DNA from 2 places in the uncultured Oscillibacter sp. genome. Region 2 is predicted to be linked to the other one. Evidence: predicted binding sites of a transcription regulator. Region 2 holds the regulator's gene; the other holds the start of a gene.
The links. Region 2 encodes Rex, which represses fermentation and respiration genes when NADH is low (regulators of the CRP and FNR family bind a similar motif). Its sites were predicted from a motif close to ATTGTTAANNNNTTAACAAT; they were not measured.
Positions count from the first base shown of each region.

Region 1: Q1M04_RS01710 (acetyl-CoA C-acetyltransferase) is a predicted target of Rex. The motif match lies at 3,342-3,361, and genes of this name have one in related genera.

Region 1 covers NZ_CATMPS010000002.1:26,182-40,662, forward strand. The annotation lists gene mfd (transcription-repair coupling factor) at 1-2,049, shown strand, start outside; gene Q1M04_RS01705 (peptidylprolyl isomerase) at 2,150-3,154, shown strand; gene Q1M04_RS01710 (acetyl-CoA C-acetyltransferase) at 3,437-4,693, shown strand; gene Q1M04_RS01715 (VOC family protein) at 4,845-5,243, shown strand; gene Q1M04_RS01720 (GlsB/YeaQ/YmgE family stress response membrane protein) at 5,422-5,661, opposite strand; gene Q1M04_RS01725 (TatD family nuclease-associated radical SAM protein) at 5,679-6,299, opposite strand; gene Q1M04_RS01730 (hypothetical protein) at 6,319-7,173, opposite strand; gene Q1M04_RS01735 (TatD family hydrolase) at 7,161-7,964, opposite strand; gene rpsT (30S ribosomal protein S20) at 8,081-8,344, opposite strand; gene Q1M04_RS01745 (M23 family metallopeptidase) at 8,593-9,573, shown strand; gene Q1M04_RS01750 (hypothetical protein) at 9,557-10,150, shown strand; gene Q1M04_RS01755 (hypothetical protein) at 10,193-11,068, opposite strand; gene rny (ribonuclease Y) at 11,187-12,734, opposite strand; gene Q1M04_RS01765 (N-acetylmuramoyl-L-alanine amidase) at 13,195-13,935, opposite strand; gene Q1M04_RS01770 (class I SAM-dependent rRNA methyltransferase) at 14,025-14,481, shown strand, end outside.
Region 2 covers NZ_CATMPS010000007.1:26,878-41,358, forward strand. The annotation lists gene Q1M04_RS05660 (substrate-binding domain-containing protein) at 1-493, opposite strand, end outside; gene Q1M04_RS05665 (GntR family transcriptional regulator) at 997-2,064, shown strand; gene Q1M04_RS05670 (ABC transporter substrate-binding protein) at 2,115-3,110, opposite strand; gene Q1M04_RS05675 (sensor histidine kinase) at 3,107-4,519, opposite strand; gene Q1M04_RS05680 (response regulator) at 4,516-6,138, opposite strand; gene Q1M04_RS05685 (redox-sensing transcriptional repressor Rex) at 6,369-7,007, shown strand; gene Q1M04_RS05690 (S-layer homology domain-containing protein) at 7,028-8,110, shown strand; gene Q1M04_RS05695 (hypothetical protein) at 8,244-8,462, shown strand; gene Q1M04_RS05700 (phosphatase PAP2 family protein) at 8,626-9,156, opposite strand; gene ilvD (dihydroxy-acid dehydratase) at 9,233-10,900, opposite strand; gene galT (UDP-glucose--hexose-1-phosphate uridylyltransferase) at 11,052-12,548, opposite strand; gene Q1M04_RS05715 (galactokinase family protein) at 12,593-13,882, opposite strand; gene Q1M04_RS05720 (dipeptidase) at 13,946-14,481, opposite strand, start outside.

The DNA.
Region 1 (14,481 bases), on a different contig from region 2:
GATTCCAACCGCCAGAAAATCCAGTCCTATACCGACTTGAAGCCGGGGGATCTGGTGGTCCATGCTCACCACGGTGTAGGCCGCTTCGCGGGCATCCAGCGGATGCCGGTGGACGGCGTGGAGAAGGACTATATTAAAATTGACTACGCCGGGGGGGACTGCCTCTATGTCCCCGCCACGGCGCTGGATTTGGTAAGCAAGTATATCGGCGGCGGAGAGGACGGCGAGGGCAGCCGGAAGCTGAACAAGCTGGGAGGCACCGAGTGGGCCAAGCAGAAAACCCGGGCCAAGAAGGCCGTCAAGGACCTGGCCAAGGGCCTGACGAAGCTCTACGCCGAGCGCCAGCGCTGTCCCGGCTTCGCCTTTTCCCAGGACTCCCCCTGGCAGCAGGAGTTTGAGGAGGCGTTTCCCTACGCGGAGACGGACGACCAGCTCCGGGCCATCGCGGAAATCAAGAAGGACATGGAGCGCCCGAGGCCCATGGACCGCCTCCTCTGCGGCGACGTGGGCTACGGCAAGACGGAGGTGGCCCTCCGGGCGGTGATGAAGTGCGTGCTGGACGGGAAGCAGGCGGCTATCCTGGTGCCCACCACCGTCCTGGCCCAGCAGCACTACGCCACGGCCATGGGCCGCTTCCGGGATTTCCCGGTGCGGATTGAGGTGCTGTCCCGCTTCACGCCGCCCAAGGACCAAAAGCGTATTTTGGAGCTGGCGAAGGAGGGCCGGGTGGATCTTCTCATCGGTACTCACAAGCTGCTGCAAAAGGGCATGGAGTTCAAGGATCTGGGGCTGCTCATCATCGACGAGGAGCAGCGCTTCGGCGTCACCCACAAGGAGCGCTTGAAGGAGATGAGCCGTCAGGTGGACGTGCTGACCCTGTCCGCTACGCCCATTCCCCGGACGCTGAACATGGCCCTGTCGGGACTCCGGGACATGTCCGCCATCGAGGAGCCCCCGGCGGACCGCCAGCCGGTCCAGACTTATGTGCTGGAGCACGATTGGGCCATTTTGGAGGACGCCATGCGAAAGGAGCTTGACCGGGGCGGGCAGATTTACTACCTTCACAACCGGGTGGAGAGCATTGACCGCGTGGCCTCCCGCATTCAAAAGATGCTGGGGCCCGAGGTCCATGTGGTCACCGGCCATGGGAAGATGAGCGAGCAGGAGCTGTCCGCCGTTATGGGGGCCATGGTGGAGGGAGAGGCGGACGTGCTGGTCTGCACCACCATCATAGAGACGGGCATTGACATCTCCAATGTCAATACGCTTATCGTAGAGGACGCGGACAAAATGGGCCTGGCCCAGCTCCACCAGCTCCGGGGCCGCATCGGCCGCAGCGCCCGGCGTGCTTACGCCTACCTGACCTTCCGAAAGGGGAAGGTCCTCCAGGAGATTGCCGCCAAGCGCCTTTCGGCCATCCGGGAGTACGTGGAGTTTGGCTCCGGCTTCCGCATCGCCATGCGGGACCTGGAGATTCGGGGGGCGGGGAATCTCCTGGGCCCGGAGCAGTCCGGATATCTCATGAGCGTGGGCTATGACCTCTATTTAAAGCTCTTGGAGGAGGCCGTGCTGGAGGAGCGGGGCGAGGAGAGGCAGATCGAAACGGAGTGCTCCGCCGACCTGACCGTCAACGCCAACATCCCGGAGCGTTACGTCTCCTCCCCGGAGCAGCGGATGGACCTCTACCGCCGCATCGCCGCCATCCGCTCCAACGACGACGCGTCGGACCTGCTGGATGAGCTTTTGGACCGCTATGGGGAGGCTCCCAAGCCGGTGCTGGCCCTGCTGGACGTGGCCCTTTTGCGGGCGGCGGCGGCCAAGGCGGGGGTGTCGGACATTACCCAGAAGAAGGACGTCCTCCGCTTCCAGATGGCGGTGTTCCGCCCGGAGGCGGTGGTGAAGGTCTGCGGACTGAACAAGTACCGCCAGCGCCTGTCCGTGGCCGCCGGAGAGGACCCGGCCCTGAAGCTGAAGCTGAAGCCCGGCGCGGACGCGCTGGAGAGCGCCATGGAGCTGGTGGAGGATTTGAAGCTGCAAACCCAGGCGTAAAACGCGGGGGATCTGAAGACAGATCCCCCGTGTTGTCATATCTTCCGTTCCTTCCCAATATAATGGTTGGGACAACCTCATGATGGGAGGAGTGGGAGCGATGCGGAAACGGATGGCGGCGCTGGGCCTGGCTCTATGCCTGGGACTCAGCGGCTGCGCGGTGAAAGGGGAGGAGAAAAACGCCTCCCTGCTGGGCCGGGCGGCGGAGCTGGGGGAGGAGCTGGTCCTGCTGACCGTGGACGGCCGGGAGGTCCCCGCCTGGCGGTATCTCTATTGGCTGGCCTTCACCTGTGACCAAGTCCGGGAGAAGTACAAGGACGCCGGCCTGTCCCTGGACTGGGAGACCCCGGTCCCCGGCGGCACCCTGGCGGACTATGCCAAGGACCAGGCCCTGGCCAACACGGCCCTCTACGCCACGGTGGAGAACTGGGCGGAGCAGTACGGCTGCGCCCTCAGCGAGCGGGAGCGGGCGGCCCTGGCGGAGACCTGGGAGGAGCAGTCCGCAGCCCGCGGCGGGGAAGAGGCGTACTTAAAGGAACTGGCGGCCCTGGGGCTGGATCGCCTCCGCTCCGAGGAGCTGTCGGAGGTGGGGATGCTCTACGCCAAGCTCTACGACCTCTGCCTGACGGAGGGCAGCGAGCTCTCAGGCCTCCTGGAGAACACGGACGGCCTGACGGTGGACCGTATTCTGATTTCCGCCGGGGAGGACCGGGAGGCAGCCCGGGAGAAGGCGGCGGAGGTATTCTCCCGCCTCAACAGCGCGGAGGACCCGGCGGCGGCCTTTTCGGTTCTGGCGGCGGAGGGAGACGATGCGGCGGGCCCCCGGACCCTTCTGCCGGGAGACGGGACCCTGCCCCCGGCGCTGGAGGAGGCGGCGCAGACCCTGGAGGAGGGCCAATGCTCCGGAATTTTGGAGTCGGAGGAGGGGTTTTCCATACTTCGCCGTCTGGTCTTCCAGGGGGAGGACCTGGCGGGAGAGGCCTTTGACCGCCTGCTCCAGGCTGCCGCTGAGGAAGCTCTGGTCCAGACCGCCCCGGCCTATGATAACTTGGACGCCGCTGCTTTTGACCAGGCGCTGGCGGAGCTGCGGGCGGAGAAGACGTAAGCCCTCCGCTTCCTGAAACCGGGAAGCGGGACCGGGCGGGATTGGAAAACGATGGATTTTCGTCACCTTGACGAAAACGGACCTGATGTTGTCAAAGATTTAACGAAATTGTAAAACCTGACGAAAGACCATTGACGAAACGGGGAGGAGTCTCTATAATGATACGCAGAGAAAGGCGGTCAGCGGGCTTGTCAAAAAATTGGCAATCTGCGTCCCGCCTTGCCCGTTGAGACTCCGGCGGCCCGCCGAGCCGCCAAAATATTACAAATACGGAGGAACATCATGAAAGATCTTTATGTCGTGAACTGCTGCCGTACCGCCATCGGCTCCTTTGGCGGCAGTCTGAAGAACACTCCCGCTGCGGAGCTGGGCGCGATCGTGGTCAAAGAGGCCCTGAACCGCGCCGGTGTGAAGCCGGAGAATGTGGATGAGGTCATGTTCGGCTGCATCCTCACCGCCGCCCAGGGCCAGAACGTGGCCCGTCAGGTCTCCATCAAGGCCGGCATTCCCTATTCCGTTCCCGCCTACACCGTGGGCATGGTCTGCGGCTCCGGCATGAAGTCTCTCATCGAGGGCGCCCGCTCCATCCTGGCCGGGGATTCCGATATCGTGGTCTGCGGCGGCACGGAGAATATGAGCGCCGCTCCCTTTGCCTCCATGGACGCCCGCTGGGGCGCCCGCATGGGCGACAAGAAGCTGGTGGACACCATGATCAAGGACGGCCTCTGGGACGCCTATAACAACTACCACATGGGAACCACCGCGGAAAACATCAACGACATCTGGGGCATCACCCGCCAGGAGCAGGACGAGTTTGCCGCCGCCTCCCAGCAGAAGACCGAGGCCGCCCAGGCCGCCGGTAAGTTTGATGCCGAGATCGTCCCCGTCCCCGTGAAGGTCAAGCGGGACATGGTGGACTTCAAGAAGGACGAATATCCCAAGGCCGGCGTCACCGCCGAGGGCATCGCGAAGCTCCGCGGCGCGTTCCCCGTGGGTCCCGAGTCCCCCAATCCCGAGGTTGTCCATACCTTCGAGGTCACCGGCAAGAAGGAAACCGAGGACAAGGGCCAGCAGCGGGTCACCGCGGCCAACGCCTCCGGCATCAACGACGGCGCGGCGGCCATCATTCTGGCCTCCGGCGAGGCTGTGGAGAAATACGGCCTGAAGCCCATGGCCAAGCTCATCGGCTGGGGCCAGGGCGGCGTGGACCCCAAGATCATGGGCGTGGGCCCCGTGCCCGCCTCCCGTCAGGCCATGGCGAAAGCCGGCGTGACCATTGACGACATCGATCTCATCGAGGCCAACGAGGCCTTTGCGGCCCAGTCCATCGCCGTGGGCCGGGAGCTGGGCTTTGACATGGCGAAGGTCAATGTCAACGGCGGTGCCATCGCTCTGGGCCACCCCGTGGGCGCTTCCGGCGCGCGGATCATTGTCACCCTGCTCCATGAGATGCAGAAGCGCCCCGAGGCCAAGAAGGGTCTGGCCACCCTCTGCATCGGCGGCGGCATGGGCGTTGCCACCGTCTTTGAGAAGTGCTGATACTCTTTCTCGGAGAGAAAAAGTATCCAAAAAGAGCGTTCGCCCGCTCCGGTTGTCTGGAGGGCGTCCGGGCCGGAGCGGCAGCGCGGAATTGCTGAATTTACAAAGAGGGGCCTTCGGGTCCCTCTTTGGCTGTTAAGGAGAGATAAAAATGCGGGAACATTTTCAAGGGTTGGGCCATGTGGCTGTTTATACGCAGGATATTGAAAAGAGCATTGCCTTTTATGAAAATCTGGGCGGCGAAGTAAGGGGCCGGGGCGCTGTGAACGCTCCGGCGGGAGAGAAGAAGCTGGCTTTGGTGCTGTTTGGCGGCATTACGCTGGAGCTGATCCAGAGCCCTGGGGCCATGCCCATGGGGGAAGGGAACGTCCCCCACTTCGCTATCCTGGTAGACGACCTGGATGCGGCAGCGGCGGAAATCCGGGCGGCGGGAGTGGACAGTTTCCTGACACCGGAGAAGAAGGTCCTGCCGGACCTCTTCGGAGGCTTGCAGAATTGGTTTTTCACCGGCCCCTCCGGGGAGCAAATTGAGCTTTTGCAAATGCTGTAAAGGGAAAGTGGCTTTCACCTAATGGTGAAAGCCATTTCTGCATATTACTTCCGAACTGAAAGGTCGGAAGTAATATGTGCCATGCTTTGCGGTTGCCGCTGTTTACAGCGGCGAGCAAAGCGGCTTGAATCAAATTTATTATTTCCGAGTTTTGAGCTCGGAAATAATAACCGGCGGCTTAGCGGAACAATTTCCGGGCCACCCAGATGAACAGGCATGCGCCTGCTACGTCCACAATGAGATTGGCGAACCAGCCGTAGGCGTAAAAGCCGAACAGGCCGAACACGGTGCTGCCTACGGCAGAGCCTACCACGCCAATGATGATGTTGCGGAGAAACCCGCCGCCGGCATCCATCAGCCTCCCGGCAATCCAGCCCACCAGTGCACCCATAATTAGAGAGCCTAGTAAATGAAACATGCGAACGCTTCCTTTCCTCAGTCTTCAATATATTCCCGCACCCGGTAAACCGCTCCAATTTCTTCCTCGCAGATCTTCCGGCAGTTCTCGATCTCCTCCGTGGGGATGGTGTCCACCACGGTCATCATCACCGTGGGCACATACTGCCGGAGCTCCTTGGCAAAGGACTTCATGGCCTCGTAGGCCCCGGTTTGGACCGGATGGCAGAGAGCGTCGTACTTCTCCGCCGTGTCGGTGTTCAAGGAGATGGATACCATGTCGAACCGCCCGGCGAAGTCCGGGCAGATATTCCGGCCGTGAATCAGGTTTCCGGTGCCGTTGGTGTCCATGCGGGTGAAGGGCTTTTTGCCCTTGGATTTGAGTTGGTCAATCACCCAGCAGATATCGTCGATGCGGTAGCTGGGTTCGCCGAAGCCGCAGAAGACCAGCTGCTTGTATTTTGCGAGGTCCCGGCTTTCGATGTTCTCCAGGATTTCCTCCTTTGTGGGCTCCCGCTCCAGCCATAGATTGTGGGTGTAGATGCTGCCGCCGCGGCCGTTGTGCCGGAGACAGAATTCACAGTTGAAGTTGCAGCGGTTGGTGGTGTTGACATACAGGTTTTCCCCGTACTCGTAGGTGATGGTAAAGCCTTTTTCCATAGAAGAATCGCTCCTTTTCCTATTGCAGATGAAATCCGGACAGAGTAAACACGCCGTCCCGGTATCCGACATCAGCGGTATAATCGGCCACGTAGTTCGTGGTCTTCCAAAGGTCCACCGCGCCCAAAAGCTGGATGGCATGCTCCTCCGGCAGAAGGCGGAAGTTTGCAATCCATCCGGCGGAGGGCTCCATCTGGCCCTCCAAAACGTGCTCCATATCGATTTCCAGAAGCTCCCGACCCAAAATTAGGAAGTTTCTTCCATCTGTCTGGACAAACCTCAGCAGAGGCGGAAGCCTTTCCTGCCAGAGGCTCCCCGGCATGGCGTAATCCGTCAGGGTTCCGTCCGGATTTTTCTCCAGCACATGCAGGTCATAGATCGAAACGCCGGTGCCGCTGCCTACGTAGGTGAGGACAATCAGCTCGTCTTTCCCGTCGCCGTCCAGGTCCATTACAGCCATGCGGGGCAGGAACCGGCGGGGCGTGAGGAAGTCCCAGTCGAATTCCGCCAGGCTGTTCCCCCAGCGGATGAGGGCGGTCTCGTGGGCATTCTCCGAATAAGGCAAGCCGTAAAAGGCTGCGCCTGCTTCGGGCGCTTCCGCTAGAAGGCCGATGGTCCCTCCTCGCAGCCAGCCGTCTATGTCATAACGCATCCAGCTGTTCTCTGGACTGAATTCCCGCGGAAGGGGCAGGTCATAGTCCTCCGCCGGGGCCCGGCCCTCGGTGACGGCGGCCTCTGAGGAAATGGGTTCGGCCTCCGCCGTCTCCGGCAGGGCAAAAGCCGGGACCTCCAGAACTTCCATAACGGTTTCCGGTTTCGCGCCGCAGGCCGTCAGCACTACCAGCATCAACAGCAGGGGAATTATTCGGTACATCCAGTTTCCTCCTTGTAGAATGCCCCAATCTTCGGAAATAACCGCAGCCCGTTCTCCCAAGTGATCCGGGTCATCTCTTCCGGGGACACGCCCTTCCATTCCGCTAGCTTCTCAATGATATAGGACAAATTCCGGCTGTCATTCCGCTTCCCCCGCAGGGGGACCGGGGAGAGGTAGGGGGAATCCGTCTCCACCACGATGCGATCCAGCGGCGTGACGGCGGCCACCTCCGGGGCCTTTTGGGCGTTTTTGTAGGTAATGGGCCCGTCGAAGCCCAAGAACCATCCCCGTTTTAAAAGCGCCTCCGCCATCTCGGGACTGCCGGAAAAGCAGTGGAACACCCCCCGCACCTCGGGATAGTCCAGCACAATGGCCAGGGAATCCCCGTGGGCCTCCCGGTCGTGGACGATGACGGGCAGGTCCAGCTCAATCGCCAGCTCAATCTGCCGCCGGAAGACCGTCTGCTGGAACTCCTTGGAAGGGTTGTCCTTCCAATAGTAATCCAGGCCGATTTCTCCCACTGCCACCACCTTTTCGTGGCCGCAGAGCTTCCGGAGGGCGGCAAATTCCGCCTCGCCCGTCCCGGCGCAGTCAGAAGGGTGGATGCCAACGGCGGCATAGACAAAGGGATACCGCTCCGCCAGGGCCAGGGCGGCCCGGGAGCTCTCCAGCTCACAGCCGGGATCTACCACCAGCCCAACCCCGGCGGCAGGGAGAGCGGAGAGGATTTCGTCCCGGTCGGCGGCGAACCCATTGGAATCATAGTGGGCGTGGGTATCAAAAATAGGCATGGAAAAGCACCTCCTGGCAAAACAAAAAGGACATCCGAACGGATGCCCTTTTGGCCTGACGGCCTCCGGGCATTCACACGGAAGCGTCAATACCCCGGGAGCGGGGATATGTTGGATCAACCGATCCGATTGAGCTTCAGGGTCATGGCGCTCTTTTTGTGAGCGGCCGCGTTCTTGTGGAGAACACCCTTCGCCACAGCCTGATCGACCTTTTTCACCGCAACCTTGTAAGCGCCATCGGCATCGGTGCGATTGCCCTCCGCCGCCGCGGCCTCGAATTTTTTGATCGCAGTCTTGAGATCGGATTTCGTGGCCTTGTTGCGGGCGTTCCTCGCTTTCCCGATGAGAACGCGCTTCTTGGCAGACTTGATATTCGGCAAACCAAACACCTCCTTTGGCCGTAGATTTCATGCGTGCAGGACAAGTCCTACCGTACAGACCTATATTTTAGCAGGGAAAGCTCCAAAAAGCAAGGGTTTTTTTTCATATTTTCATAAGATTATCAAGAGGAGGGAGGAAACCCTGTCCGCCGGAGGGCCGCCGCGCGGATTTCCCGGCATTTTTCCGAGGGCAAGCTCATAAAATGGAGTCAAACAAGCTGTGTAAAACTCCAGAAGGAGGGACGGATATGACTTCAAGGCAGGCGGGACGGCGGATTGCCGCCAATACGCGGCGCAGGACCCGGAGCATCCGAGGCGGGACCCGAAAAAGTGAGCCGCTGGAGGCAAAGGATCTGCGGCTGATGCTGCGGCTGGTGGCTTGCGGCGGCATTTTTGTGGCGCTGGTGGCGGCAAAGCTGCTGCTTCCGGCGCGGATGGAGGCGTTCAATGAGAAGCTCTCCGCTGCCATGGAGCGGAACATGGACGTGCAGGCGGTCTTCTCCGCCGTGGGCCGGGCCTTTTCGGGAGAGGAAAGCGTTGCGGGCGTCTATCAGGCGGTATTCCATCCTGAGGAGGGAGCCGTCCAGACCGGGGCGCTCTCCCCGGCGGACAGCCCGCCAAAGATGACCGCCCGGGCAGTGCAGCTCCGGGACGGCGCGGCGCTGGACGTCCTGCGGCGCTTCCGCCCGGAAACGCCATCCCAGGCGGAGGCGGCGGAAACAGAAGCGGAAACAGAAGGGGCGGGTGGAATCCAGTCGGCCTCGAATCTGGCCTATGTGCTCTACTCCCAGGAGAATCTCCCCGAGGGCGTCAGCATGGAGCAGGACCGCTTGGGCTTTGACTTCTGCGCTCCGGTGACGGGGGGAACGCTCAGCTCTGACTTCGGCTATCGGGAGCACCCCACGGAGGGGGAAGAGCTGTTCCACTACGGGGTGGACCTGGCGGCGGATACGGGGACGGAGGTGCGCTGTTTTGCCGACGGCACCGTCACCGCCGTGGGGGACAGCAGCAGCTATGGGCGTTACTGCGTCGTAGCGCACGAGAGGGGATATTCCACCCTCTACGCCCATTGCAGCCGCATCACGGTCTCCTCTGGAGCAGCGGTGAAGCGGGGGCAGAAAATCGCCGAGGTAGGGGAAACCGGCATGGCCACCGGGCCCCATCTTCACTTTGAGCTCCAGCGGGAGGGAACTTACCTGAATCCCATTTACTATGTCTCATCCCTGTAGGGTTCAGGTTACCGGCGGCTTTGTCCTGCTGACGGCCTGGTTTGTTCTGGCCAACGGCTGGGAGCCCCTGGTCACCGTGCTGGGAGCCGCCGCGTTCCATGAACTGGGACACTGGACCGTCCTTCATCTTTTAGGAGCGAAGGCGGCGGCGCTGCGGCTCAGCGTCCTGGGGGCGGCAATGGAGGTGGACAGCGGGCGGCTGTCCTACGGCGGGGAGCTGGCGGCGGTGCTGGCGGGCCCCGCCGCCAACCTTCTGGTGGCGCTGGTCCTGACGGCCCTGGGAGGAGAGCGCTGGCCCGCCGCCGTGGGGGCAAACCTGGTGCTGTGCGCCTTTAATCTGCTGCCGGTCCGGCCCTTAGACGGAGGGCGGGCGCTGTATCTGCTGGTCTCCTGGGCGGCGGGCCCGGCGGCAGGGGAGGCGGCGGGCCGCTGGGCGGGGACGGTTGCGGCGGCGGCGTTGTCGGGGCTGATCCTCTGGGTGATATGGAAGACCGGGGGAAGCCTGTGGCTGCTGCCTGCGCTGCTGGCAGGCATCCAATGGGGGGCGGTGCCCTGGCTGCGCGGCGTGCGTCTATAGAGCGGGAAAAGATCCCCGGCGTGTACGCGCCGGGGATCTTCATCAGGCAATGGCGTTTCGAAGCTGCTCCAGGAGATAGTCGCCGAGGTCCGGGCGATCCGACTCGGCGTCCGCCTGAAGGGCCGCCAGGGCGGCGTGAGCCTGGGCAATCTTCCGGACGTCAGCCTCCTCCCGCAGGGACTCGATCCAGGCGTCCAGATATTTCAGGAGCTTTTCCCAGGCCTGCTGCTCCTCCTCGTTCTCCTTGGCCTTCTCCATCCGCTCCAGGGTGGAGGTCTTGAAATCACCCAGCGCGGAAAGAAGGCTGTTTTTCATGAGAACGCTGTGGTCTAGGGCGGAGGCGCTCCGGGAGGTTCCGCCTTCGGAGGCGTAAGGCTGGTACAAAGCCAGCAGTTCGGCTGCCTGCGCTTTGCAGGTACCGCCAAAATGGGGGTCGTATTGGTGGCGGTCGATCATACCGAGGTAGTCCCGCCGCTCTGTGATATCGCCGGTTTCCAGCCCGGTGGGCAGTACGGTTCCGCCCGGGGCGCTTTGGAGCGCGCCGGTCTTTGCCAAATGGCCGTACAGGGCGGCCAATTCCGCGTAGGAGGCGTTGGAGGGGTCGATGTCTTTGATATGACAGGTGAAATCATAAGGCCCGCTGTCCGACACGCCGCTGATGCGGACAATGGGGTCCTCCGGGGTGGAGTCCGCGGCGTATTCCGCGTAGATTTCCTGCATGGTGTTGTTCCGCCCGGCGTGAGCGCCGGAGTAGACGGTGTTTTCCGTGGGCATACGGAGATGGATAGGGGGCGCCTCAACCACGGCGGAGGTTTGGACCAGCTTCTCCTGGAAGGAGGCGCCCGCCGCCCTGCTCCGTCCGGCGGCAGGGCGGCTGTCTGTCCGGGGCTGGGTGTGAAGGAGATTTTGAACACTCATGGGAAACGGCATCCTTTCTTTCGCTGATGACAAAAAACAGAAAGCGGCAGTGAATGTATCACGACCGCTTTCTGTTCCCTGCGTTCTTGTCCCCCGCAGTCCGTTGCGGAGGGAATTTTTATTTCGCGTACTCGACCACTTTGGTCTCCCGGAGGACATGGACCTTGATCTGGCCGGGGTATTCCATTTCCTCCTCGATTTTCTTGGCCAAATCCCGGGCCAGAATGACCATCTGGTCCTCGCTGACCTGCTCGGGCTTCACCATGACCCGGACCTCCCGGCCCGCCTGGATGGCAAACGCCTTGTCCACGCCGGGATAGGAGCCGGTGATGGTCTCCAGCTGCTCCAGGCGCTTGATGTAGTTCTCCAGGTTCTCGCGGCGGGCGCCGGGCCGGGCGGCGGAAATGGCGTCCGCGGCCTGAACCAGGCAGGCAACGATGGTCCTGGGCTCCACATCGTTGTGGTGGGCCTCGATGGCGTGGATGATGTCCTCTTTTTCCTTGTACTTCCGGGCGAATTCCACGCCCAGGGCCACATGGGTGCCCTCCATCTCGTGGTCCACGGACTTGCCCAGGTCGTGGAGCAGTCCGGCCCGTTTCGCGGCCTGGACGTCCACCCCCAGCTCCGCCGCCATCATGCCGGCGATGTGGCTGACCTCCACGGAGTGCTGAAGAACGTTCTGGCCGTAGCTGGTGCGGTAGTGGAGGCGGCCCAACATCTTCACCAGCTCCGGGTGGAGGCTGCGGACGCCGCACTCGAAGACGACCCGCTCGCCCTCGGCTTTGATGGTGGCGTCCACCTCCCGGCGGGCCTTCTCCACCATTTCCTCAATGTGCGTGGGATGGATGCGCCCGTCGGAAATCAGCTTTTCCAGGGCCAGGCGGGCAATCTCCCGGCGCACCGGCTCGAAGCAGGAGACGGTGATGGCCTCCGGCGTGTCGTCGATGATGAGGTCCACGCCCGTCAGGGTCTCGATGGTGCGGATATTCCGGCCTTCCCGGCCGATGATACGGCCCTTCATTTCGTCATTGGGCAGGGGAACCACACTGACGGTCATATCGGCCACCTGATCGGCGGCGCAGCGCTGGATGGCCTGAGCCACGATTTCGCGGGCCCTGGCATCGCACTCCTCCTTCATCCGGGACTCCACCTCTTTGATCTTGAGGGCGGTCTCGTGGGTGACTTCCGCTTCCACCTGGTCGATGAGGTACTGCTTCGCTTCCTCGGTGGTGAAGCCGGAGATGCGCTCCAGCATTTCGGTCTGGCCGCGCTTGACAAGCTTGATTTCCTCGGTCTCCTTGTCAATGGCGGCGTGCTTTTGAGTCAGGGACTCCTCTTTCTTTTCCACGGCCTCGATTTTCCGGTCGAGGTTTTCCTCCTTTTGCTGCAGGCGGTTTTCCTGCCGCTGAAGGTCGGCGCGGCGTTCCTTGACTTCCTTTTCGTACTCGCTGCGGTTTTTTAAGATCTCCTCCTTGGCTTCCAGCAGGGCCTCGCGCTTCTTGGATTCGGCGCTTTTGATGGCCTCGTTGACGATGCGCGTTCCCTCTTCTTCAGCGCTGGAGATTTCTTTTTCAGAGACGTTCTTCCGATAGCGAATACCAAGCGGGAAGCAAATCACGCCGCCGGCCACCAGCCCTATGAGAAGGGCAATGACGCTTTGAATCACGGCTGCTGATTCCTCCATTCAGTTTTGGTATTGCCGCGGGAAGCCCGCTTCAAAAACCGTCAACACGCCCGTGCGGCGGAGAGGGCTTTGCATCCCCTCCAAGGGCATGGATGTCCCCGGGGCGGTATGGCCGCCGGCGGCTTTTGGACATGGGTCTCCTTGTCTTCCGCCCGCGCCCCGAATGAGGGGCGCCGGTCTTCCAGGGGCGGAACATCTTTCGCGTTTGGGCGCATTGCCGGCTTCCAAAACAGAACCCGCGGACAGGAGCGTTTTAGAAAACGACCGGAGGACACCCCTTTGCCCTCCGACGGCAATCTGCTTTTAGTTTAAACTTTTACTGGACCGCTGTCAAGCAAAATCCTCAAACCGGCGGCGAAATTACAAGAAAATTTTGGAAGGAACGAAAATACCCCGGCAAATCCGGCGCAAAAGCAACAGCCGCGCCCCTGTGAAAAGGCGGTCAGGTGTCGATATACGCGGCCGCGGCGTAGCCTACGCGGCCCTCGTGATGGACGACATACCAGCCCTGCCACTCCCCGTAAATGGTTACCTGGGCGCCGTCGGGGAGATTGGCGATGATTGTTCCGGTGGGAGCGGGGTAGCTCCGCAGGTTCAGCGTCCCCCAGTTGACGGCCACTGTGCCCTGCACGGGGTCCGAGGGGTAGATGAAGGGCAGGCCGAAGAACTCGGTAAGGGCCCGGGCCAGCTGCTGGGCAATGGCGTCCATGTGCCCCTCGATCCACTGGGCGTCGGACCAGTTGTCGTGGTAGCCGATTTCCACCAGCACCGCCGGGGCTTTGGACTGGGATACCTCTCCCAGGGTGGTGGTGGAACGGGTGGTGACCTTGTTGGGGAGGGGGTAGACTTTCCGCAGCTCCTGGGCGATGAGCTCCGCCGCCCGCTGGCCCTGGCGGCTCGTGGGATAGTAAAAGGCGATGATGCCCCGCTCTTCGCCGTAGCGCCCCTCCGGCGCGCCGTTGGAGTGCAGGGCCAGGTAAAGGTCGTAGGTCCCCCGGTTGGCCTCCCGGATGGAGGACCTGGCGGTCATTTCGGGCTTGTTGCGTTTATATTGAATTCCGTTGGAGAGAAGATAGGGGACCAGTGCGTCCGCCAGCAGGTTCATGTTGTACTCCTCGGAGCCGCTGCCGGTAACGTAGCTGTTCCACTCCTGTGTCGAGGGGCTTAAATATATAGTGGGCATGGCAATTCCTCCTTCTTACTGAATCCTATGGCAAAGCCGCCGAAAGTGTGATACACTGGGGAGGAAAAAAGCCGGGAGGTCATTTGATTATGAAAGCAGAGCGGGCATATCCCAGTGTTGCAGTCACCCCAAAAGCCGAGGCGGCTATTCTCCGGGGGCATCCCTGGATCTACGACGCGGAAATTTTGTCGATAGAGGGCACGCTGGAGAACGGCGGGCTGGTGGATGTGCGGAGCCGGAAGGGCGCGTACTTGGGCACCGGCTTCCTGTCGGAGAAATCGAAAATCCGGGTCCGCCTGATTTCCCGGAACGCCAACGACCGCTTTGACGCCGCCTTCTGGGAGCGGAAGCTCCGCTGGGCCTGGGAGTACCGGAAAACGGTCATGGCTCCCGAGGATTTGGACGCCTGCCGCGTCATCTTCGGGGAAGCCGACATGTTCCCCGGCCTGACGGTGGACAAGTTCCATGACCTCCTCAGCGTCCAGGTGCTGTCTGTGGGCATGGAGAGGATCAAGGACCTGCTGCTGCCTCTTTTGGTCCGGATTC
Region 2 (14,481 bases):
CGGGCATGTCGGAGACGACGGCGGCTACGTACATGCTCTCGTCAGCTTCCAGCATACGGTCGAAGAGGATGACCTGGGTGCCGGCGGCCTGGGCGTCCTGAAGGACGGTGTCCCAGCCGGTGGTGGAGGCGGGGGAGAGGAGCAGGAAGTCCACCTCGTCCTGGACCATCTGCTGGGCGGTAGCGATTTGCTGGGCCGCGTCGTTGTTGTTGTAGAAGGTGGCCTTGTAGCCGTTTTCTTCGGTGAAGGTCGCCCGCATGGCCGCGTCGTTGGCGGTCCGGTATCCGGATTCATTGGGGTCGTTGTTGATGACGCCGACGGTGATCAGCTCGCCGGAGGCGTCGGCGGGCTCCTGGGCGTCGGAGCCGGTATCCGCCGGGGCAGAGCTGCCGCTGTCGGCGGGAGCGGAATCCCCGCCGCCATTGCCGCCGCCGCAGGCGGCCAGAGCCAAAACCATGCACAGGGTCAGCAGGAGACAAAAGACTTTCTTCATAACCAATTCCTCGCTTTCAAATTTTGGGTTCGCGCCGGACGGCCGTCCGGTTTCTGTAACTGCATTAAAAACGATTCCTCTCGCAAAGTCAATACGTTTTTGGTCATTATACCCACTTTTGTATGAGTAAATAGGACAAATTTTATACATTATGACAGATAGTAATACAAATTTTGATCTTTTCGGAGAAACAATTTCTCTTTAAGTTGAAAATTTTATGATTTGTCTTATAGATTCGTTTGTTTTCTTCTGATTTTCAAAAGAGCAGGGCAAATTTTTCCCTCCGGCAGATTGCCCAACTTTCAAAAAACAGTTGATTTTCTTTTGGTAAAAGGTAAAAAATTTTGCCCGCCAAACCGGAGCCCGACAGACGCGGCAAAAAAATTTGTGTTTTCTTTTGAACAAAGCGACAAAGTTCCAAAAAGTATCAACCTTTATTTTGGGCAGATTACCATTGACTCTTGGTATAATGAAAGCGATCCATGACGGGAGGAGGCGCAGGCATGGCGGCAAAATACCAGCTTCTGGCAGACAAGCTCCGGGAGGAGTTGGCCCGGAACAGCGGGCGGCCCGGATATAAGCTGCCCACAGAGCAGGATCTGAGCCGCCAGTACCATCTAAGCCGCCAGACCGTCCGCCACGCCCTGTCCCTCCTGGAGGAGGAGGGGCTGATCCAACGGCGGCAGGGCAGCGGCTCCTATGCCACCGGCCTCCTTCCCGGGGCGGCGCCCCGGCAGATCGCCGTGGTGACCTCCTTCCTGGACGATTACATATTCCCCGCCATTCTCCACGACGCCTCAGACGTCTTCTCCAGACAGGGCTACTCCACCGCCGTCTACGCCACGGAAAACCGGGTCAGCGCGGAGCGGGAAATCCTCCTCCGCCTGCTGGAAGAGCCGGTGAGCGGCCTTCTGGTGGAGGGCTCCAAAACCGCCCTGCCCACCCCGAACGCCGACCTCTACCAGCGCCTTCTCCAGACAGGCACGCCCATCGTCTTCCTCCACGGCGCTTACGCCGGACTGGAACGGGTTCCCTGTGTGTCGGACGACAATTACGGCGGCGGCTATCAGCTGGCCCGCTACCTGGCGGGACGGGGCCACCGGGAAATCGCCGGGATTTTCAAGAGCGACGACGTACAGGGCCCCCAGCGCTACCATGGAGTCGTCTCCGCCCTCCGGGACGCGGGGCTGTCCATTCAGGACGGGCGCTTCGCCTGGTACGATACCGAAGACCGCCGCCATCTTTTGGAGAAGCGGGACGGACGCTTACTGACCGATTTTCTCCAGAAGCGGCTGGAGGATGCCACAGCGGTAATCTGCTACAACGATGAAATCGCCTATCACCTGATCCAAGCCCTGCTGGAGGCGGGCCGCCGGGTGCCGGAGGATGTGGCGGTGGTCAGCTTCGACAACAGTTACCTCAGCCAGCTGGGCCCCGTGCCTATCACCTCCCTCAGCCACCGCAGCCGCATGGGCCGGGTGGCGGCGGAGCAGATGATCGGCCTTCTGCTGGGCGAGGCGGCCCGGTCGAAATCCCTGGAATGGGAGCTGGTGGCGCGAAGCAGCGGATAATCGGACAAAAGGGCCGGGAACGGATGCTGGCATCCGTTCCCGGCCCTTTCTCAGTATTCCCGGCTTTCAATCAGCGCCTTGGTCAGGTTCTCCGCGGTGAAGGTTTGTTCCTCCACATAAGAATGCTTATCCGGCGTCCGGCCCGCCTCCATGTCCTGGATCACCGTCTCCACCAGCGGCCCCAGGAGGGGATTGCACTCCACCGCCAGGGCGATCCTTCCGTTCAGGCACTCCGCCAGCGCCCCCCGGGTGGCGTCGAAGGTGATGACGCTCACACCCTCCCGGCCGCAGGCATATCCCCGTTCCTCCAGGGCCTGAAGGGCTCCAAAGGCAATGTTGTCGTTCTCGCAGTAGACCACGTCGATATCCCCGCTCCCCGGCAGGGAGGAGAGGTATTCCGTCATGACCTCATAAGTTTTGGCCTGGGTGAAATCCCCGTCCAGCTGGGTCAGCAATTCCCAATTCTCGTGAGCCTCCACGGCCTCTTCCAGCGCCGCCGTGCGGCCAAGCTGGGCGGTAGAGCCCAAGGTTCCTTGAATGTGGATGATGCGGACAGGGCCCTCCGCCTCCCGAAAGGCGTCTTCCATCCAGGCGGCGGCCAGCCTCCCCTCCTTTAAAAAGTCGGAGCCAATGTGGGCGGCATAGAGGCTCTCGTCTCCCACGTCCGCCATGCGGTCCACTAAAATGACGGGGATCTCCGCCTCCTTCGCCTCTTGGAGCACGGAGTCCCAGCCGCTTTCGCTGATGGGCATCAGGACGATATAGTCCACCTGCTGCTGAATAAATTTTCGGATGGCGGTAATCTGGTTTTCCTGTTTCTGCCGGGCATCCTCGAACAGGAGGCGGTAGCCGCGCTCCTCGGTGAACACCGCCTTCATCGACTCGGAATTCGCCACCCGCCAGTCGGACTCCGCCCCTACCTGGCACATGCCGATGACCGTCAGGTCCTCATTGGACGAATCGCCCTGGGGATTCATCCCGGCTCCGCAGGCGGAGCCGAATAAAAGGCTCAAAGCCAGCAGCGCCGTCAGGAACGTGCGTTTCATGCTTCCTCCTTTCCCCGGCGGGGAATCCGCACCGTCACGGTGGTTCCCGCGCCCTCCCGGCTGGAAAGCGTCAGCCCATAGGGCGGGCCGAACAGCAGCCGCAGCCGCTCGTGGACGGTCACCAGGCCGAAGCCCACCCGTTCCCCCTTCTCAATCGCCCGGTTCAGCTCCTCCAGCCGCGCCGCGGTCATCCCAGCGCCGTCGTCCGTAATCTGGAGGAGCACGGCCGCTCCCTCCGCCTGGCTGGCAATGCGGATGCAGCCCCTGCCCCGCTTGCGCTTGATGCCATGGTACAGGGCGTTTTCCACCAGGGGCTGGAGGGTCAGCTTGGGCAGGCGCGTCTCCCGCAGGGCGGGGTCCATCCGGATGGTGTAGTCCAGGATGTCCTTGTAGCGGGCCTGCTGGATTTGAAGATAGCTGCGGACATGCTCCTCCTCCTCCCCCAGGGTGATGATATCCTCCCCCCGGCTGAGGGAGTGGCGGAAGAAGTTGGAGAGGTCGGAAACCATCTCCACCGCCGCCTGGGGCCGGTTCGCCTCAATGAGCCAGATGATGGTATCCATGGTGTTGTATAGAAAATGGGGATTGATTTGGGCCTGGAGCAGCGCCAGCTCCGCCTTGCGGAGGCTTGCTTGTTTCTGAGTAGTCTCCTGGATTTGGGCGTTGAGCCGGGCGATCATCTGCTCCATGCCCTCGCTGAGGGTCCGAATCTCATAGGTTTCCGAGCGAACCGGCTCCCGGACCGTCAGGTCGCCTCCGATAACGTCCTCCGCCCGGCGGCTCAGGTCCACCACCGGCTGGGCCACGGATCGGCTCAAGTGGACGCTGTAGCGGACCAGCAGCGCGATCAATACGGCGGACAGGAGCAGCACCAGCAGAATTTCCGCCGCCATCTGCCGGGAAATCTGCTGCTGGAGCAGGTTCAGCTGCACCGACTCATAGTAGAGGTAGTTGTACATATATTCCTGAATCAGGGCGGTGAGGACGTAGACGTTGTTTTCCAGCTGCATCTGCCGGCTGTCATAGCTTTGGGTTTGCTCAATCTGGTAGATCTTCTCCTCCAGATTTTCGCACAGGTCCAGCACGCTGGTGACGGCCTGGAGGCTGTCCTTCTGGCTGGTGCTGTCCAGCAGGTCCTTCGCCAGGGCCTGGGCGTCTTGGACCTCCTGGATGGGCAGGCCCTCGGAATACCGGCTTTCGATGACGTAATAATACATCTTGAGATCGATGTTTTCCTTGAAATCCTGGTTGAACTCCGAGGCGGTGGTCACATTGTAGAGGAGGTTTTTGTACTGGCTGTTGTAAACCAGCGCCAGCGCCAGTGTCACCGCCAGGACCGCCGCCATGAAGCTGCAGGACACCACCGCCATGCGGCGCATCCGGCTCTGGATGGAATCCGGGCGGCTCATGAGCGCTTTCCTCCCCGGTAATCCCGGGGCGTGCAGCCCTGGGTCTTTTTGAACAGGAAGCTGAAATAATGGGGGTCCTTATATCCCACCGCCGCCGCCACCTCGCCGGAGCGCTTGTCCGTGGTGCGGAGCAGCTCCTTGGCCCGGTCCATCCGTTTCCCGGTGACATATTCGGTGAAGGTGGCCCCGATCTCCTGGCTGAACACCGCCGAGAGGTAGTTGGCGGAGATGTTCACCTCCCGGGCTACCTGGTTCAAGGAGAGGGATTCCTCGGTAAAGTGGTTGTCAATGTAGGCCATCGCCTGCTTGAGAAGCTGGCGGCACTGGCTGCTGGACGCCTGGTCCCGCAGCTCCACCATCCGCAGCAAAATGGCGGAGAAATAGCTTTTCAAGTCCGCCGCCGTCACGTTCCTCCCCACCAGGTCCAGGCAGGTCAGGGGCGCGAAAGCCTCCTGCCGTCCCACGCCCAAAGAGGCGGCGAAGCGGTCCGCCGTAAAACGGACGGAAAGCATAAGGTACTGGCAAAACGGCTTGGACCCCAGGGCCTCTTCCACGCTGTGGATGTATTCGTCCGTGAAACTGGGAATTTCCTGGGCGCTGGCGCTCTGCATCACGCCCAAAAGAATGGCCGGGTCCACCTTGCCGGCGTCCAGCCGGTCCAGCTGGCTGTTCCCGCCGCCAGTGCCGGTGAGAAAGCTGACGGAGTCCGCCGTCAGCACATGCTGCTGGGGCAGGATGTGCCGGTAGGCCCAGAGGCGGGAGACCTCCTCAAAGCAGGCGGGCAGGGTGCTGAGCCGCTGGGTGGGGCGGCCGATGGCCACATACCAGTTCTGCTCCGGCGCATAGGCGGCGTATTGGCTCCGCACCGTCTCCACGCAGCGCCGGGCCAGCTCCTCCATTCGGGCGGTCTCGCCCTTAAGGAGCACGGCATAGGTGGTCAGGTTCCAGCGCAGGAGGATGTATTCCGGGTATTTCAGAAAATGCTCCAGCAGGGCGTCCCGCAGGCGGGCTCCCGGTTCGGAGTAGACTTCCGCCGAGCCGGAGGACTCCGGCAGAACGGAGAAAAAGGCGATGGTATAGCACTGGGCCCGGAGGTCGATGTCCAGCTTGGCCGCAGACTCATAGATTTCCTGGACGGAGAGCTGCCCGGCCACCACCCGCTCGAAGAAGACCCGGCGGGTGTACTGCTCGTACTCCTCCGCCTCCTGGTGGAACTGGGCCAGATAGCTCCGGTTGGCCCGTTCCCCCTCGATCTTCTTCTTAAGCTCCTCCAGCACGTCCAGCAGGGCTTTTTTCGTGATGGGCTTTAAAAGGTACTGGTCCACACCGATGCTGATGGCCTGCCGGGCATACTCAAAGTCGTCGTAACCGGAGATGATGATGATTTTCATCTCCGGAAATTCTCGCCGGACCAGCTCGCTGAGGGCCAGGCCATCCATAAAGGGCATGCGGATGTCCGTGATGAGCACGTCCGGTTTCAGCTGGCGGATAAGGGGCAGGGCCATCTCCCCGTCCCCGGCCTCCCCGGCGAAGGTATAGCCATATTGGGCCCAGGGCACGGTGTCCCGCAGAGTCTCCCGGATGATGCTCTCGTCCTCTGCTAAAAATACGCGCAGCATGATGATCCCCCTCCGCATCGCCGCTCGGTGCGCTCCGGCTGTTTTATTTAGGATACCATATTCTGCCGTGGAATTCTACAAAAGATTTTTAAGGGGAATTGGCGCCGCCGCAAAGGCCGCGGTGGGTTCTCTGCTCCGGGGAAATTTTTTAGGAAAAAGATTGTTAAAAAAATTGACAAGTTACCGATTATGAGCTAAACTATAACTGTTATGACAAATTCTGATTGGGAGTGAGGGCTTTGAAGAAAGAAAATGTCTCCGACGCCGTTATCCGGCGGCTGCCCCGTTACTACCGGCAATTGACCGAACTCTGCGCCAAAGGCGTGGTGCGCATCTCCTCCCATTCTCTGGGGCAGGAGATGAACATCACCGCCTCCCAGATTCGCCAGGACCTGAGCTGCTTCGGGGAGTTCGGACAGCAGGGTTACGGCTACAATGTGGAGGAGCTTCACACGGAAATCGGCCGGATTCTGGGTGTGGACAACAATCATCATCTGGTGATGATCGGCGTGGGTAATCTGGGCCACGCGCTTTTGCAGAATTTCCCCTTTGCCCAGACCGGCTTTACGGTGGACGCCGCTTTCGACGTTTCGCCCGCTGTCACCGGCACCCGGGTCAACGGCGTTCCGATCTATTCCATGGACGAGGTGGACGATTTCATCCGTTCCCACAGTGTGGACGTGGTGGTGCTGACGATTCCCCAGTCCATCGCCCAGGAAACGGCGGACCGGCTTGTTGCGCTGGGAGTCCGGGGCTTCTGGAATTTTACCAACGTGGAAATTATCTGCGGCCAGCCCGACGTGAAGATTGAGAACATCCACTTTGCCGACAGCCTGCTGACCCTGAGCTACCGCATTGCCAACCGTTGACAAAGGAGAAAGGAACCCTCATGCGGAAAAAACTGCTCGTCCTGGTCCCGCTGTGCCTGCTGGCTGCCGCCGTTTGGGCCGCCGCTGCCGGGGACGCCGGGGACCCGCTGGCCTCCTTGTCGTATCTGAATGGAGCTTTTACCAATAAGGTGGACGCCGCCGTGGACGCCCGGCTGGAGAACGGCGGGGCGCTTTCCGGGGGGGACGGGGGGATTTCCTCCGCGCCCATTGGGGCGGCCGCCGCTTGGACGGAGCGCCGCGTGAAACAGGAGGATGTTTTACAGGCTGTTACCGGCGACGGCGTGCTGCTTCTGGCGGGAAGCGGGAAGGTCGGCTATTCTTCCGGAGCGGTGGTGGATGTGACGGACGGGACGGTGATCCCCAGCGGGGGAAGCCTGGTGCTCCGGCACCGCTACCTGGTGGCGGAGGACACCGCCGCTGATTTTACCATTACCAGCAAGACTGCCGTGGTGGACTGGCAGGGGTCTTGCACCTTCTACGACTCCACCTCTACGGATTACAACGCCATGGCCGCCGCCCTGAAGGCCATGCACCTCTTCCAGGGCAGCTACACCGGCTACGGTCAGGGCTTTGACCTGGAAGCGGCCCCCACCCGACTTCAAGCGCTGATCATGTTCATCCGGGTGCTGGGGGAGGAGAGCGAGGCCCTGACCTGGAACGGGACTTGTCCCTTTAACGATGTGCAGCCCGGGACCAACGGGGCGAAATACGTGGGCTATGCCTTTGAAAAAGGCTATACCAACGGCTACAGCGCTACGGAGTTCCGCCCCTCCGGCCCGGTGAACGCCCGGCAGTATACGGAGTTCGTCCTTCGGGCCCTGGGCTACAGCTCCGCCGCCAACACGGATCTCTCCGACGCGCTGGCCCGGGCTCAGAGCGCGGGCCTTCTGACGGAGGGGGAGGCGGCCATGCTCCAGCGGGACCCCTTCCTGCGGGCGGAGCTGGTGTACGTCTCCTATTACGCGCTGGAGGTTCCGATAGCCGGTACGGGCCTGACGCTGGCCCAGCGGCTGATGGACAAGGGGGTCTTTACTCAGTTTGAGCGGGACGCCGCGCCGCCGGTGCTGAACTGGCGCTTGTAGTAATGTAGTAATATGTGTGCGCCGCCCTCGGGAGGGTCTTCCCGGGGGCGGCGTTAGTCACCTCCAAGGGCGGGGGGCATATGATGAACTGGGACCGCTCCGATTCGGTCTACATCTCTCAGGAGGTTTCATTATGTGCAATAACGGCTTTGGCGGCGGAAACTGCTGCTGGATCATCATCCTGCTGATCATCGTCTGGTGCTGCTGCGGAAACAACAGCTGGGGCGGAAGCACCGGCGGATGTGGATGCGGCTGCGGGTGCAGCTGCGGCGGATGCAACTGTGGCGGATGCAACTGCGGTGGCTGCAACTGCGGCTGCAACAACAACTGCAACCCCGCTCCCTGCTGCTGACCTGCTTTTCTCGAGAGAAAAGTAGGCAAAAGAGCGTTCGCGCGCTCTGATAGCCTGGTGATAGACTAGGCTGGAGCGACGGCAACCGGGTGGCTGCCGTGACGGTACTTTTTTACCAATGACATAACTAAAGCCCCGGGCCCAACAGGGTCCGGGGCTCTTTTCAGGGCTCCTTGGGCTTTTTGAGAAGCGCTTTCGTCAGCTTAGCCCCGGCCCAGCCCACGGCGGCGCCCAGCAGGACGCCGCCCAGGACGTCGGTGGGCCAGTGGACGTAAAGATACAGCCGGGAGAAGGCCGTCACGGCGGCCAGGGCCAGGGCCGGACGCCACAACGGGCTGCCGGAAAACCGCAAGGCAAAGACCACGGCGAACGCCGCCGCCGTGTGGCCGGAGGGGAAGGAGGCGTCCCCCGGCGGGGGGACCAGCAACGGGAAGTCCGGGCGGAAGGCAAAGGGCCGGACCCGGCCGATCAGGGGCTTTAAAAGGATGTTGCACGCAATCAGATCCAGGGTCAGGGCACAGGCGGCGGAGAGGCCGTATGCCCGCTGCCGCCGCATGAGGAGCAGCACGGCGGCGAGGAGAATCCAGATTTCCCCATGGTTGGACAGGCCGCTGACAAAGGGCATCAGCCAATCCAGGAAGCCGCAGCGGAGATGAAGCTGTATCCAGGCCAGGATTGTCAATTCCAGTTCCATAGAGTCCTCCTTATGCAATGCGGGCGGGGCCGCGGCGTCATGCCGCGGCCCCCGTTTGGCTTGCTGAGAAGAATGATTATTCCAGGACCGCGCCCCGGGCGGCGCTGGTCACCAGCTTGGCGTACCGGGCGGCGTAGCCGGTTTTGATTTTGGGCTCCGGGCAGACCCACTTGGCCTTCCGGGCCGCCAGAACGGCCTCGTCCACCTCCAGGGAGATGGAGCATTTGGTGATGTCGATGGCGATGGTGTCCCCGTCCTCCACAAAGGCGATGGGGCCGCCCTGGGCCGCCTCGGGGCAGACGTGGCCGATGGAGGCCCCCCGGGTCGCGCCGGAGAAGCGGCCGTCGGTGATGAGGGCCACGTCCTTGTCCAGGCCCATGCCCGCGATGGCGGAGGTGGGATTCAGCATCTCCCGCATGCCGGGACCGCCCTTAGGGCCCTCGTAGCGGATGACCACCACGTCCCCGGCTACGATTTTCCCGGCGTAGATGGCGGCGATGGCGTCCTCCTCGCAGTCAAAGACCCGGGCGGGGCCCTTGTGGATCATCATTTCGGAGGCCACGGCGGAGCGCTTCACCACGCAGCCCTCCGGGGCCAGGTTGCCCTTCAGCACGGCGATGCCGCCGTCCTGGGAGTAGGGGCTTTCAATGGGGCGGATGAGCTCCGGGTTCCGGTTTTCCACCCCCTCCAGGTTCTCGGCGATGGTCTTTCCGGTGCAGGTGATCAAAGAGGTATCCAGAAGGTTCTTTTTCGTCAGCTCCTTCATGACGGCGTAGACGCCGCCCGCGCCCTCCAGGTCCTCCATGTAGGTATCCCCGGCGGGGGCCAGGTGGCAGAGGTTGGGGGTCCGGCTGGAAATCTCATTGGACATGTCCAGGTCCAGCGCAATGCCGCACTCATGGGCAATGGCGGGGAGGTGGAGCATGGTGTTGGTGGAGCAGCCCAGGGCCATGTCCACGGTTTCGGCGTTGTGGAAGGCCGCTTCGGTCATGATATCCCGGGGGAGGATGTTCTTTTCCACCAGCTCCATGATCTTCATGCCCGTGTGCTTGGCCAGCCGCAGCCGGGCGGACCAGACGGCGGGGATGGTGCCGTTGCCCCGGAGGGCCATGCCGATGGCCTCCGTCAGGCAGTTCATGGAGTTGGCGGTGTACATGCCGGAGCAGGAGCCGCAGGTGGGGCAGGCGTTGTTCTCATAGTCCTCCACGCCCTCCTGGTCCAGCTTCCCGGCGTAGTAGCTGCCCACAGCCTCAAACATGTGGCTCAGGCAGGTGCGCCGCCCGTCGTTCAGCCGTCCCGCCAGCATGGGGCCGCCGGAGACAAAAACGGCGGGAATGTTCAGCCGGGCGGCGGCCATGAGAAGGCCGGGGACATTCTTGTCGCAGTTGGGGATCATGACCAGCCCGTCAAACTGGTGGGCGATGGCCATGGCCTCGGTGGAGTCGGCGATGAGATCCCGGGTGATGAGGGAATACTTCATGCCCACATGGCCCATGGCGATGCCGTCGCACACGGCGATGGCGGGAAACTCCACGGGGGTGCCCCCGGCGGCCCGGACGCCGGCCTTCACGGCCTCGGCGATTTTGTCCAGGTTCATGTGGCCGGGAACAATCTCGTTATAGGAGCAGACCACGCCGATGAGCGGGCGCTCCAGCTCCTCCTTGGTGTAACCCAGGGCGTAGAACAGTGAGCGGTTGGGGGCCCGTTCGATGCCCTGGGTGACGTTGCGGCTGCGTTCTTTCATATGAATTTGCCTCCTATGTGTCCGGGCAGGGCCCGGGAAAATCGGTTTCAGTACCGGATTTTTATCATAATATAGAATCCCGCCCCTGTCAAGACGGGAGAACGCTCCACCGGCAAAGCCGGTGGAGCGTTTAAAAAGAAGGCGCGGATCGTTAAATCGTGTTTAGGAAGCGGAGGAAGGCCTCTTTGCCCTCCGCTGTCCGCTTGTAGACCCCGGCGTGCTCCAGCACCTGGGCGAAAACCAGGCCGGTTTCCTTCTGGACGATTTCCGGGGCGTTCTCCGCCGTAATCGTATAGTTGGGAGCGAAGGCCTCCGCCCAGCCGGCGTGTTTGGCGGTTCTCTCATCCGCACGGAGGTCCCGGCCATGGACGAGGCCGTCTGCCACCGCCGCCAGCTCCTCCTTCAGCCGGGCGGGGAGCACCGCCAGGCCCATGACCTCAATGAGGCCGATGTTCTCTTTTTTGATGTGGTGAAGCTCGTCGTGGGGGTGATAGAGGCCCAGGGGGTACTGCTCGGTGGTCAGGTTGTTCCGCAGCACCAGGTCCAGCTCGAACTTTTCTCCCCGCCGCCGGGCGATGGGCGTGATGGTGTTGTGGGGCACGCCGTCCGTCTCGGCGAGGATGACCGCCGCCTCGTCGGTGTAGGCCCGCCACTTGCCCAGGATCTTGTCCGCCAGGGCGATAAGCCTGTCCGGGTCTTCGGAGGAAATTCGAATGACGGACATGGGCCACTTTACGATGCCCGCCTCCACGTCCTCAAAGCCGGGGAAGGTAAAGGAAGTCTCCACAGGGGCCGTCTCCATGGCGAAGGTGTACCGTCCGCCCTGGAAGTGGTCGTGGGCCAGAATGGAGCCGCCCACGATGGGAAGATCCGCGTTGGAGCCCACAAAGTAGTGGGGGAACTGGCGGACGAAATCCAGGAGCTTGCCGAAACAGGCCCGGTCGATCTTCATGGGGGTATGAATCTGATTGAAGCAGATGCAGTGCTCGTTGTAATAGACATAAGGGGAGTACTGCAAAAACCAGGGAGAGCCGTTGATGGTGATGGGGACCACCCGGTGGTTCTGCCTTGCGGGGTGGTTCACCCGGCCCGCGTAGCCCTCGTTTTCCGCGCAGAGCTGGCAGCGGGGGTAGTTGGAGGCGGGGAGGTCCCGGGCGGCGGCGATGGCCTTGGGGTCCTTCTCCGGCTTGGAGAGGTTGATGGTGATGTCCAGGTCCCCGTACTCCGTGGGGGCCTTCCACTGCATGTCCCTGGCGATGCGGTCCCGGCGGATGTAGTTGGTGTCCTGGCTGAATGTGTAATACCAGTCCGTGGCGGCCTTGGGGTCCCGGGCGCACAGGGTCTGGAACATCTCGATCACCTGGGCGGGGCGGGGGGTGAGGCGTCCCATGATTTCCGTGTCGAAGAGATCCCGGTAGACCACGGAGTTTTCCGCCAGCACGCCCCGCGCGTGGGCGTCGTCCAGCAGCTCCTCCAGCACGGGGGCCAGTTCTATGCCGGCTGGGTCCCAGGTATGCTCCGGTTCCGTATAGCTGTCCAGCTTTAACACATCCAGGATGGTGTTGATGGCCCAGGTGCGCTCATATGCGGCGATAAGGCCGGCGTGTTCCGCGTAGTCCGCCAGCTTGGCAATCGCTTCGTTTACCATGATTTTGCTTCCTTTCTGCCTTTACAAAAGCCTTTTGTAAACCGTCAGGCCACCACCACGCAGCCGCCCTGGGGCCGGACCCGGAGCACATGGCACATGCCGGGGCCCAGCAGGGCCTCCATGCCGGAACGGAAGGCGTCCAGCTTTTCCAGGGGGACAAAGGCCTGAATCGTCCCGGCGAAGCCGCCGCCGTGGACCCGGATGGACCCGGTTCCCTCCAGCAGCTCCCGGCCGAAGGCCAGGGCCAGGGGGATGGCCTGCTGCCGGGGGTCCGCCGTGGACCAGGTGTTTTGAAGGTGCAGGGAGGAGGACACGCCGGAGGCGTTTACCAGGGCCAGAAAGGCCGCGAAATTCCCCTGCTCCAGGGCGTCCGCCTCCTGGACGGCCCGGCGGTCGTCATCGTAGAAGTGAAGGGCCCGGAGGACGGCCCGGTCGCCGCACTCCCGCCGCAGGGCGGGGATGGCCGCCCGGAAGTCCGCCTCTGGAACCTCCCGGAGGAGCTGCTTGCTGAAATGGACCGCCACGGAGCGCATTTCCCGGGTAATGTTGGAATAGTCCTCCGTCAGGTGCTTGGCGCTGTGGTCGGAGCCGGTGTCCACGATGCAAAGAGCGTGGCCGGAGGCGGCGAAGTCGTAGGAGATGGGCCGGACCACCGGGTCGGCGGGATCGCCGAAGTCGATGGCCACCGCGCCGCCCACGGAGGAGCCCATTTGGTCCATCAAGCCGCTGAGCTTGCCGAAGTGGACGTTTTCGGCGTACTGGCCGATTTTCGCCAGCTCGATGGCGTCCAGCTTCCCTTCGCAGAAAAAGTGGTTGATGATGTTGCCGATGAGGATTTCATAGGCGGCGGAGGAGGAGAGGCCGGAGCCGGAGAGGACGTTGGACACGGCGCAGGCGTCAAAGCCGCCCACCGCATAGCCCCGCTGGGCGATGCCCGCCGCCACGCCCCGGACCAGGGCGGCGGAGGAGTTGGCCTCCTCGGGCCGGGGGCTGAGGTCGCTGAGGTCCACCTCCAGGGTGGGGTAGCCCTCGGACTGGACCCGGATGACGTTTTGCCCGTTGGGGGCGGCGCAGGCCATCATGTCCATGTCCACGCTGGCGCAGAGGACGTGGCCCCGCTGGTGGTCCGTGTGGTTGCCCCCCAGCTCCGTGCGGCCGGGGCCGCTGAAGAGGGCGGCGGCGCCCTTGGGGGCGAAGGCGTCCGCCAGGGCCTGGGTGACGTGCAGGGCCCGGGCCCGGGCCTGGGTCAGCCCCCCGGCGGTGTAGACGGCGGCGAGGGGGGCGTCGCACTGGCCCGCTTCCAGGGCTTGAAGCAGTTGATTGCAGGAATACATCAGGATCGGCCTCCTTTCTTTTTCAGTGTCCAGTATAGTAAATCCGGCGGAGAAATTCAATGCCTACTTTCCCGCTTTGCCCAAAATCCGCAGAAAATTTCCCCGGGCTACCAGCTCCCGCTCCTTCGGGGACATGCCCAGGCGCTCCAGGCAGTCCAGGAAGGCCCCGGCGTGCCCGCAGTCCTCCAGTCCCCGGGCCGCCTCGTTGCCGGGGGAGCCCATGAACTCGCAGAAATCGAAGCCGCAGGCCACATGCTCCACGCCCATGACCTCCGCCATGCGGGCGGCGTGGAGGGCCAGCGTTTCCGCCGTTTGCCGTTCCGGGTCCTGGTGAACGAAGTTGTTATAGGCGTTCACGCCCACCACGCCGCCGCTGTCCCGGATGGCCCGGAGCTGTTCGTCGGTAAGGTTCCGGGGCACGTCGCAAAGCGCGCGGCAGTTGGAGTGGGAGGCGATGACCGGGCCGCGGGCCAGCCGCAGGACCTCCCGGAATCCGCCCTCGTTCAGATGGGAGACGTCTATAAGAATCCCCAGGTCCTCCATCCGCCGGAGGGCCCGGCGGCCCAGGTCCGTCAGCCCCTTGGCGGGGTCCTGGGCGG